Regions from separate parts of the Rhodoglobus galactosidasius genome, predicted to be linked through region 1. Evidence: riboswitches for the same ligand, from Rfam matches in the RefSeq annotation. Region 1 holds a riboswitch; the other holds the start of a gene.

The links. A riboswitch is a leader RNA that binds a small molecule or an ion and turns the genes downstream of it on or off. The one in region 1 is predicted to bind glycine.
Region 2: another riboswitch for glycine. It lies ahead of ACTJJW_RS11680 (L-serine ammonia-lyase); the one in region 1 lies ahead of gcvT (glycine cleavage system aminomethyltransferase GcvT).

What each region holds. Positions count from the first base shown of each region.
Region 1 covers NZ_JBQIAV010000007.1:136,816-141,204, forward strand. The annotation lists gene ctlX (citrulline utilization hydrolase CtlX) at 1-116, opposite strand, end outside; gene ACTJJW_RS10720 (ornithine cyclodeaminase) at 124-1,155, opposite strand; gene ACTJJW_RS10725 (Lrp/AsnC family transcriptional regulator) at 1,287-1,718, shown strand; glycine riboswitch at 1,816-1,938, shown strand; glycine riboswitch at 1,940-2,042, shown strand; gene gcvT (glycine cleavage system aminomethyltransferase GcvT) at 2,077-3,234, shown strand; gene gcvH (glycine cleavage system protein GcvH) at 3,237-3,608, shown strand; gene gcvP (aminomethyl-transferring glycine dehydrogenase) at 3,608-4,389, shown strand, end outside.
Region 2 covers NZ_JBQIAV010000008.1:146,307-150,695, forward strand. The annotation lists gene ACTJJW_RS11670 (bifunctional alpha/beta hydrolase/OsmC family protein) at 1-350, shown strand, start outside; gene ACTJJW_RS11675 (siderophore-interacting protein) at 433-1,260, shown strand; glycine riboswitch at 1,382-1,477, shown strand; gene ACTJJW_RS11680 (L-serine ammonia-lyase) at 1,625-3,079, shown strand; gene ACTJJW_RS11685 (pyrimidine reductase family protein) at 3,147-3,896, opposite strand; gene folP (dihydropteroate synthase) at 3,903-4,389, opposite strand, start outside.

The DNA of each region.
Region 1 (4,389 bases):
TCCGGAGTGCGGGTGGGATCGGTCGACTGGAATGCGTTATCGCTGGCGGTCTGACTGTTTGGAGTGAACAGGTGCGGGCGAATGAGTATTGCGGCCGAGGGGGCCTGAACGCTCACTGATGACCTACGCGGTGAGCGCGGGCGCGCGCGAAACGAGCGAGAACAGGTCCTTGGGGTCGGCCGGGCTAGCAATGAGGTCAAGGTCTGTTGTGTAGTCGGTGCCGCGAACCGCATCGAAGACGTAGCGCAGTGCCGAGAAGTCTTCGATCGCGAAACCGACCGAGTCAAACAGCGTCACTTCGGTTTCTGAAGTGCGACCGGCGGCGCGTCCAGCGAGCACTTCCCACAGCTCGGTGATGGGGGAGTCAGCGCCAAGCTGCTGAATCTCACCCTCGATGCGAGTCTGCTCGGGGAACTCAACAAACACTGTCGCGTCGCGCACGATGTCGGCGGCGAGCTCGGTCTTGCCTGGGCAGTCGCCACCGATCGCGTTGAGGTGCATACCGGGCTCGATCATGTCGGCGGTGAGGATTGTTGCGTTCGCCTTGTCTGCGGTGCAGGTAGTCACGATATCGGCGCCGGCAGCAGCTTCCGCAGCTGAGCTAGCGCGAACGACCTCGAAGCCGAGCGGTTCGACGTTGCGGATGAACTTGTCGAGCGCTGCAGGGTCGGTGTCCCATACGCGCAGCTGAGTGATGCCAAAGGCTGCACGGAATCCGAGAGCTTGGAACTCTGACTGGGTACCGGTGCCGATCAAGGCGAGCACCTGTGAATCGGGGCGGGCGAGAGCGCGAGCAGCGAGCACCGATGTTGCAGCGGTGCGCAGCGCGGTGAGCAGCGTCATCTCAGAGAAGAAGGTGGGGTAGCCGTTATCGACGCGCGCGAGCATGCCGAGAGCGGTGACCGTCTGAAAGCCGTTGGCGGGGTTCGAGGGGTGGCCGTTCACGTACTTAAAGGCATACGTTTCGCCATCGCTCGTCGGCATGAGCTCGATAACGCCCTCGGCGGAATGTGCCGCAACGCGAGCGGACTTGTCGAACTGTGGCCACTTGGCGTAATCCTGCTCAAGGTAGCTCACGATGCCCATGATGATGGGCTCGATTCCGGTGTCGGCGATCCAGCGCCCCATGTTGTTGACGTCTACGTAGTTGACCACGGTCACTCCCTTCGTTGCAGTATGGATAGTCCCCACGTTACGAATGTGCACTATGCATCCACAACACCCATTAGACGCGATTATGTGCCAGTGAATAAGCATAATCGAGAGCGTGGCTATACACTTTGTGCATGCCTCAACTGGATGATCTCGACCGCCGCCTCCTCGCAGCCCTCCGGGCCGACGGGCGCGAGTCAATCGCGAGTCTCGCCCGCAGACTCGACGTCACACGCGCGACCGTAAACAGCCGCATCGACCGGCTTGTCAGCGACGGAACCGTGCTCGGTTTCTCAGTGCGTATTCGCGAAGATCGCGACCCATCCTTCATTCGGGCGATCTCTTTCATCGAGGTAGAAGGGCGGTCAACGGATGCTGTCATCGCCAAGTTGCGCGGACTGCCCGAGATCCACGAACTCCACACCACCAACGGTGCGTGGGATCTCGTGGCCGACATCCGCACCGACAGTCTCAGTAACTTTGACCGAGTGCTGGCCCGCATGCGCAATGTCGAGGGCGTTGTTAACAGTGAGACGAGTCTGCTGCTCAGTTCGGCGCTGCTCTAAGCCTTTCTGCGCTGGCACAGGGCCTTTTCTGCGTTGGCACAGGCACGAGCATCCGCCCAGCATTGCTATGCTGAGCTAACAACTGAACATCGGGCCGCAACACGATGCGGGAGAGCCGGGCATACGGCGTTTATCAACACTCGTTGACCAAACGTCCGCACGGCACCGAAGGAGCAAGCCTCCCCGCCAATCTCTCAGGTTCATGTACCGCATCGCACTGGCCACTCTGGAAAGAGAACCTCGCATAACCAAGAGGTTCCGCCGACGGTGAAAGCGCACTAGCTTGAAGGTGCGTGAAGCTCTCAGGCTCATCACAGAGGGGGAGTTCTATCCACTAGCCACGCGCCAGGAGAACTCCGTGACCGATGAATCTTCGTCTGCAGCTTCACCCGCTGAATCGTCACCTGCTGCGGTGAGGTATTCACCGCTGCACAGCATCCACGAACAGCTGGGCGCTGCGTTCACTGACTTCGCTGGCTGGATGATGCCGGTGCGGTATAGCTCTGACCTCGCCGAGCACCATGCTGTGCGCACTGCTGCTGGTATTTTCGACATCTCGCACATGGCTGAGATTCACGTGCGGGGAACCGATGCTGGCGCCTTCCTCGACTACGCGCTCGTGGGCAAGCTTTCGGGCATTGCACTCGCGCAGGCCAAGTACAGCCTGCTGCTCAACGATGCCGGCGGAATCATTGACGACCTCGTCACCTATCGCCTGGCCGATGAGCACTTCTTGGTGGTGGCGAACGCGGGCAACCGTTTCGCTGCAGCAACGGCGCTCGCCGAACGCGCTGCAGGGTTCGATGTCGCTGTCACCGACGAGAGCGATGACTATGCACTGATCGCCGTGCAGGGGCCGGTATCGCGGGCCATCCTCGAAGCAACCGCAGGCCTCACCGACTTTGCCACCCCGCTCGATGAGCTCAAGTACTACCGTGAAACCGCCGCCATTTTTAACGGTCACGACCTCATCATCGGCCGCACCGGCTACACCGGTGAAGACGGTTTCGAACTGTACATTCACGTGGATGCCGCGGCTGACCTGTGGGCAGCACTCACGGTTGCCGGCGAACCACTCGGTCTCGTACCCGCCGGTCTCGCCTGCCGCGACACCTTGCGCCTTGAAGCAGGAATGCCGCTCTACGGTCACGAACTGAACCTCAACACTTTCCCCGTGCAGGCCGGTCTCGGTCGAGTGGTTGCCCTCAGCAAGGAAGGCGACTTCGTGGGTCGTTCCGCGATCGAAGCCGGACCGGATGCCGGTGCCCGAGTTCTCGTGGGTCTCGCCGCTGAGGGTCGTCGTGCCGGTCGCGCCGACTACGCGCTCTACAGCGGCGACACCGAGGTAGGAGTCATCACCTCGGGCGCACTGTCGCCAACCCTGGGGCACCCCATCGCCATGGCATACGTCGACCCCGACGTGAGCGAAGTTGGCACCGAGCTTCACATTGATGTGCGGGGCAGTCGCATCGCTGCATCCGTTGTTTCCCTACCTTTTTACAAAAGAGAGGCCTGATCATGGCTGAGAAGAGCGAATTGCAGTACACCGCCGAGCACGAGTGGGTGCTTGTTGACGGAAACGTCGCGACTGTCGGCATTACCGACTACGCGGCAGACAAGCTGGGCGACATCGTGTTCGTCGAACTGCCCAAGGTGGGCGACACCGTCGCTCTCGGCAAGATCGTCGGAGAGATTGAGTCGACCAAGTCTGTCGGCGAAATCTTTGCACCCGTCGCAGGCACCGTCGTTGAAGCCAACGATGCAGTCTCGGGCAGCCCCGAACTCGTCAACAGCGACCCCTTTGGCGAGGGCTGGCTTGTGAGGATCGAATTTTCCGAACTCCCGTCGATGCTCAGCCTTGACGAATACACCGCACTGACAGGCGAGTAATGTCCAACCCCATCATCATCAGCAAGTTCGCCGACCGCCACATCGGCACGGATGCTGCAGCACAGGCGAGCATGCTTGCCGCCGTCGGCTACGACAGCCTCGAAGCGCTCGTGGATGCCGCGGTCCCGCCCGCAATTCACCAGACACCCGTCGTGAACTCCACGATCCCGGCTCCCGCCTCGGAGCGGGAGGCGCTCGCCGAACTGCGTGCCCTCGCCGGCGCGAACAAGGTTCGCCGCAGCATGATCGGTCTCGGCTACTACGACACCATCACGCCTGCTGTTATCAAGCGCAACGTGTTTGAGAACCCGAGCTGGTACACGGCATACACGCCATACCAGCCCGAAATTTCGCAGGGCCGCCTTGAGGCGCTCATCAACTTCCAGACGATGGTTGCTGACCTCGCCGGAATGACCACCACAAACGCATCGATGCTCGACGAGGGCACCTCTGCCGTTGAGGGCATGCTGTTGGCTCGTCGCGCAGCCCGCGTGGAGTCACACGTGTTCATCGTCGACGCGGACACCCTTCCCCAAACCAAGGCTCTGCTTGCGAACCGCGCGGAGGCTGTCGGGATTGAGCTTGTTGAACTGGACCTCGCAACGCTGGGTGCGAACCCCGAGCTGCCCGCGTGCTTCGGTGCGCTCATCCAGTACCCCGGTGCCACGGGTCGCGTCTGGGATTCCAGCGAAGTCATCGCCGCGGTCAAGGCTCACGGTGGGCTTGCGGTTGTCGCGGCCGACCTGCTCGCTCTCACGATCCTTAAGTCACCGGGTGAACT
Region 2 (4,389 bases), on a different contig from region 1:
AGCCTGCCCCGTTCAGTGAAAACCATGGGCCCGGCCCGTATGATTTCATTCTCGCTGGGCTCGGCAGCTGCACCTCGATCACCATGCGGATGTACGCCGACCGCAAGAAGATGCCATTGACTGGGGTGAGCGTGCGGTTGACCCGCGAGCGCATCGCGGCCGCGGAGTGCGACCACTGCACCTCAACCGAGGGCATGGTTGAGCACATTACCCGTGAGCTTACCTTCGATGGAGAGCTCAGTCAGGAACAACGTGACGCGCTCCTCGTGATCGCAGACAAGTGCCCTGTGCATCGCACATTGGAGGGCGAGATTTCGATCTCTACAAGCGTCACGGCCGTCGACGTGTAGCCGTAGCGACATCCGCACGTTAGAGTTATTAGGCAACCCTAACTTCTCGAGTGAAATGAGCCGGCGCCATCGCCAACCGTCTATGACCATTGAACGCGACACCGTCAAACACCCCCTCGTCGTCCGACACGTCACCGTCAGCGCGGTGAGTCACCCCACGCCGAACATCGCTCGAATCACTCTGAGCGGTGACGAGCTTGAGGGGTTTGTCAGCAGCGGACCCACCGACCACGTCAAGGCGTTCTTTCCGGATCCTGTTACTGGCAAACTCGCTGCTCCCATCATGACCGAGTCCGGCATCAGCAAGCCCAAGGGCGGCGGCGTGATTTCTCGTGACTACACTCCCCTCGGTTTCCGGAGCACCGACGGCCAGCACGAGCTCGACATTGATTTCGTTGTTCACGGTGATGAGGGTCCCGCCTCTGCTTGGGCTGCCCACGCAACCGTGGGCGATTCTCTCGTGATCGCTGGCCCCCGGGGATCGAAGTTGCTTCCCCGTGGAGCCACCCGCGTGATTCTGGTCGCCGACGAAACCGCACTTCCCGCCAGCTCACGGTGGATCGATATGCTTCCAACGTCAGTGCACATCACCGCACTGTTCGATGTGTCTGACGGGAGCGTGGAAAGCTACTTCACCGACGAGCAGAAGGCACGAATGTCGGCCGAATGGTTCTACCGCCGCGACGGACTCGGTCAACTGGATGCTGCACTGCGTGCGCTCGGTGAGATCGGGGAATCGACCTTTATCTTCCTTGCTGGCGAGGCGACAACGTTGGTGCCCCTGCGTCGCTACCTGCGCCGCGAGTTGGGCCTGCCCAAACAACAAGTGGCGGCCGATGGGTACTGGCGTCGTGGCGTCACGAATGCCGACCACCACGAGCCGATTGATCCCACCGATCCCGAGGACTAGAGACTGAAACGGTCATGCCATGCAGCCTGACCGAACACCCAATTAGCCCTCAGCATCCGCTCAATAATTCGGTGTCGTTCGCGGCCGAAAGTGTATGCTGAGGGCACAAGTGAACAGCCGTCATACCGCTGCGGGAGAGCCCTTCCGATCGTTGGTTGGCGCCGTAGGAGCAAACCCTCTCCGGGAATCTCTCAGGCACCAGTACCGCAGTGGCTAGGCAACTCTGAAAAGTAGTCGGCCCTGCCCGACTCGCCGACGGGGCAACGCGACGCCACAAGCGTGCGGAAACTCTCAGGCCCGATACAGAGCGGAGAGGACTCAACGACGCCCGCACGAAGATGTGTGGTGAAGAAATGGAGTCACCGTGCCAATTCGCAACCTGACGCCCCGAACTGAAGTACCCACACCCTCTCTCGAAGAGGTTCCGCTCAGCAGCTTTGACCTGTTCACGGTCGGTATTGGCCCATCGAGTTCGCACACGGTCGGCCCTATGCGCGCCGCCGCATCATTCGCTGCAGACCTTGCCGAACATCGGATGCTCGACTCTGTCGCCTCGCTCAGCGTGCGACTCTATGGCTCCCTCGCCGCTACGGGTGCAGGTCACGGCACTATGAGCGCCGTGCTTATTGGGTTGGAGGGCAAACTCCCCGACCAAGTTCTGCCTGCGGAGATGGAGACGATTCTCGAGCGGATCGAAAGTTCCGGGATATTGCAGCTTGCAGGCAGCCGCGAAACCCCGTTCACTGAGGGCGCGATTGCGCTGCATCCGCTCACCGTTCTCGACGGGCATCCGAATGGCATGCGGTTCGCGGCATACGATGCGGATGACAACGCTGTGCTCGAGGCAACCTACTTCTCGATCGGGGGCGGATTCATCTACCGAGAGGGCGACAACCGTGACGGCAGCTCGTCCACCGGCCCGGCAGCAGTCGCGGATCCCTTGCCGTTCCGCACCGCCGCACAGCTCTTAGCCCACTGTCGCTCAGAGGGTCTCAGTTTCAGCGGCGTGATGCTCAAAAACGAACTCGCTCGTCGCACTCAGGCCGAAATCACCGCTGGACTCCTGCATATTCGCGACGTTATGGACGAGTGCAAGAACAACAGTCTCGAGCGCACCGGCAACCTTCCCGGCAATCTGAAGGTGCGTCGACGCGCACCAGACTGGCATGCACGTCTGCGCAAAGAAGACCCCGACCGGGATCCCGCATTCTGGCAGGAGTGGGTAAACCTTGTTGCTCTGGCCGTGAATGAAGAGAATGCTTCTGGAGGGCGAGTCGTAACCGCGCCCACCAATGGCGCCGCGGGCATCATCCCTGCGGTGCTCTTCTACGCGACGCACTATGCGCCGGGGATGAGGGATGCGGACCAAGCGACGAAGGATGACGCGACAGAGCGTTTCTTGCTTGCCAGCGCCGCCGTCGGCGTGCTCTACAAGCGCATGGCATCGATCTCGGGTGCTGAGGTCGGATGCCAGGGCGAAGTCGGTTCAGCGTCGTCAATGGCCGCTGCTGGTCTGGCCGAGATCCTCGGCGGAACTCCGGAACAGGTCGAAAACGCTGCCGAAATCGCAATGGAACACAACCTCGGACTCACGTGCGATCCCATCGGCGGCCTCGTGCAGATCCCGTGCATTGAGCGAAACGCGATCGCCGCCGCCAAAGCGATCAACGCCGCGAAAATGGCGTTGTGGGGCGACGGTGAGCACCGCGTCTCGCTCGATGAGGTCATTATCACGATGGCCGAGACCGGCAAAGACATGAGCTCGCGCTACAAAGAAACCTCGATGGGCGGGCTCGCGGTCAATGTTGTCGAGTGCTAGAGCTCGCAGGCCATTCGCTATTCCCGTAGCCGCCCAGGCGCAGACTGGCAGGTCTGCCGACAAATTACTAGCGAGCCGTCCGCACGTAACGCAGTAGGAGCGTGCCGTCATCGCCGCCAAGCGCATGCGCCAGTGCCATGTCCTGCGGGGTTGCCTCGGCAGCATCCACAATTCGGCGAGCTGAGCCACCTTCCAAGCGGGGGCTGACGGTCAGACAGAGTTCGTCGACCACTCCTTGAGCGATCATCGTGGCAAATAGTGTCGGCCCGCCCTCGCTGTGCAGTTGCGGATAGCCGCGCTCGGCAAGAACATGTTTCAGTTCGACGGTATCTACCTCCGTATCGCCAGCGACAATCACCTCCGCCACCTCCGACACCTGGGCGCGCGCCCTTGCCGGAGCACTTTCTGTTGTGATCACGAACGGTCGCGCAGCATAGCCAGCGAGGTCGCTCGGTTCGAGACGCAGCGACGCACTCACCACCGCAAACCGCGGTTGTGCAGCGAGGCCATTGGCTTTCCGCCATTCCACAGCATCCTCATCGAGCGCCAGATTTCGGTAGCCCTCTTGGCGCACTGTTCCCGCACCGACCACAATCACATCCGCTAGTCGCCGCAGCAGCGCGAAGACTCGACCGTCGGTAGCAGTGCCGAGCGGGCCCGAAGTGCCCTCGTGGGTTGCCGCACCATCAATGCTCGAGACAAAGTTGGCACGCAACCAGGGCACGGAACGATCTGCGATCGCATAGCTGGCCAGCAATTGTTCGTCGCCAACTTCAGCGCCGGCAGTGAGTGTTCGGATCTCGGATGAGGTTGCCATCAGAATCTACCTTTCGTTTGCGTCTGACATGTTGTGCTTCAGCAGCGCGGGCTCACGCAGCCCCAAGATGGCCTCGGCCATGCGCACCGCCGCGACAGTTTCGGAGACTTCATGCACTCGAACCACCCGCGCACCGTTCAGCACACACGCCACGGCTGCGGCGAGCGAACCCTCGAGGCGCTGCGACTTGGGCATGCCGAGTACTTCGCCAATGAAATCCTTATTGGAAAGTGCGACCAATGTCGGTATTCCAAGTGCGGTGATCACGTCGAGCCGCCGCGTGAGTTCGAGGCTGTGCAGAGTGTTCTTGTTGAGGTCGTGCCCGGGGTCGACAAAAAGCCGCTCTTCAGGCACCCCTGCAGCCCGCGCAATCTCAACCCGTGCCGCCAAAAAGTCACAGACTTCTGCGGCGACATCATCGTACTGTGGTCGCGCAAACTGTGTGCGTGGGCTTGCCCGCGAGTGCACTAGAACGAGGGAGGCTTCGCTTTCG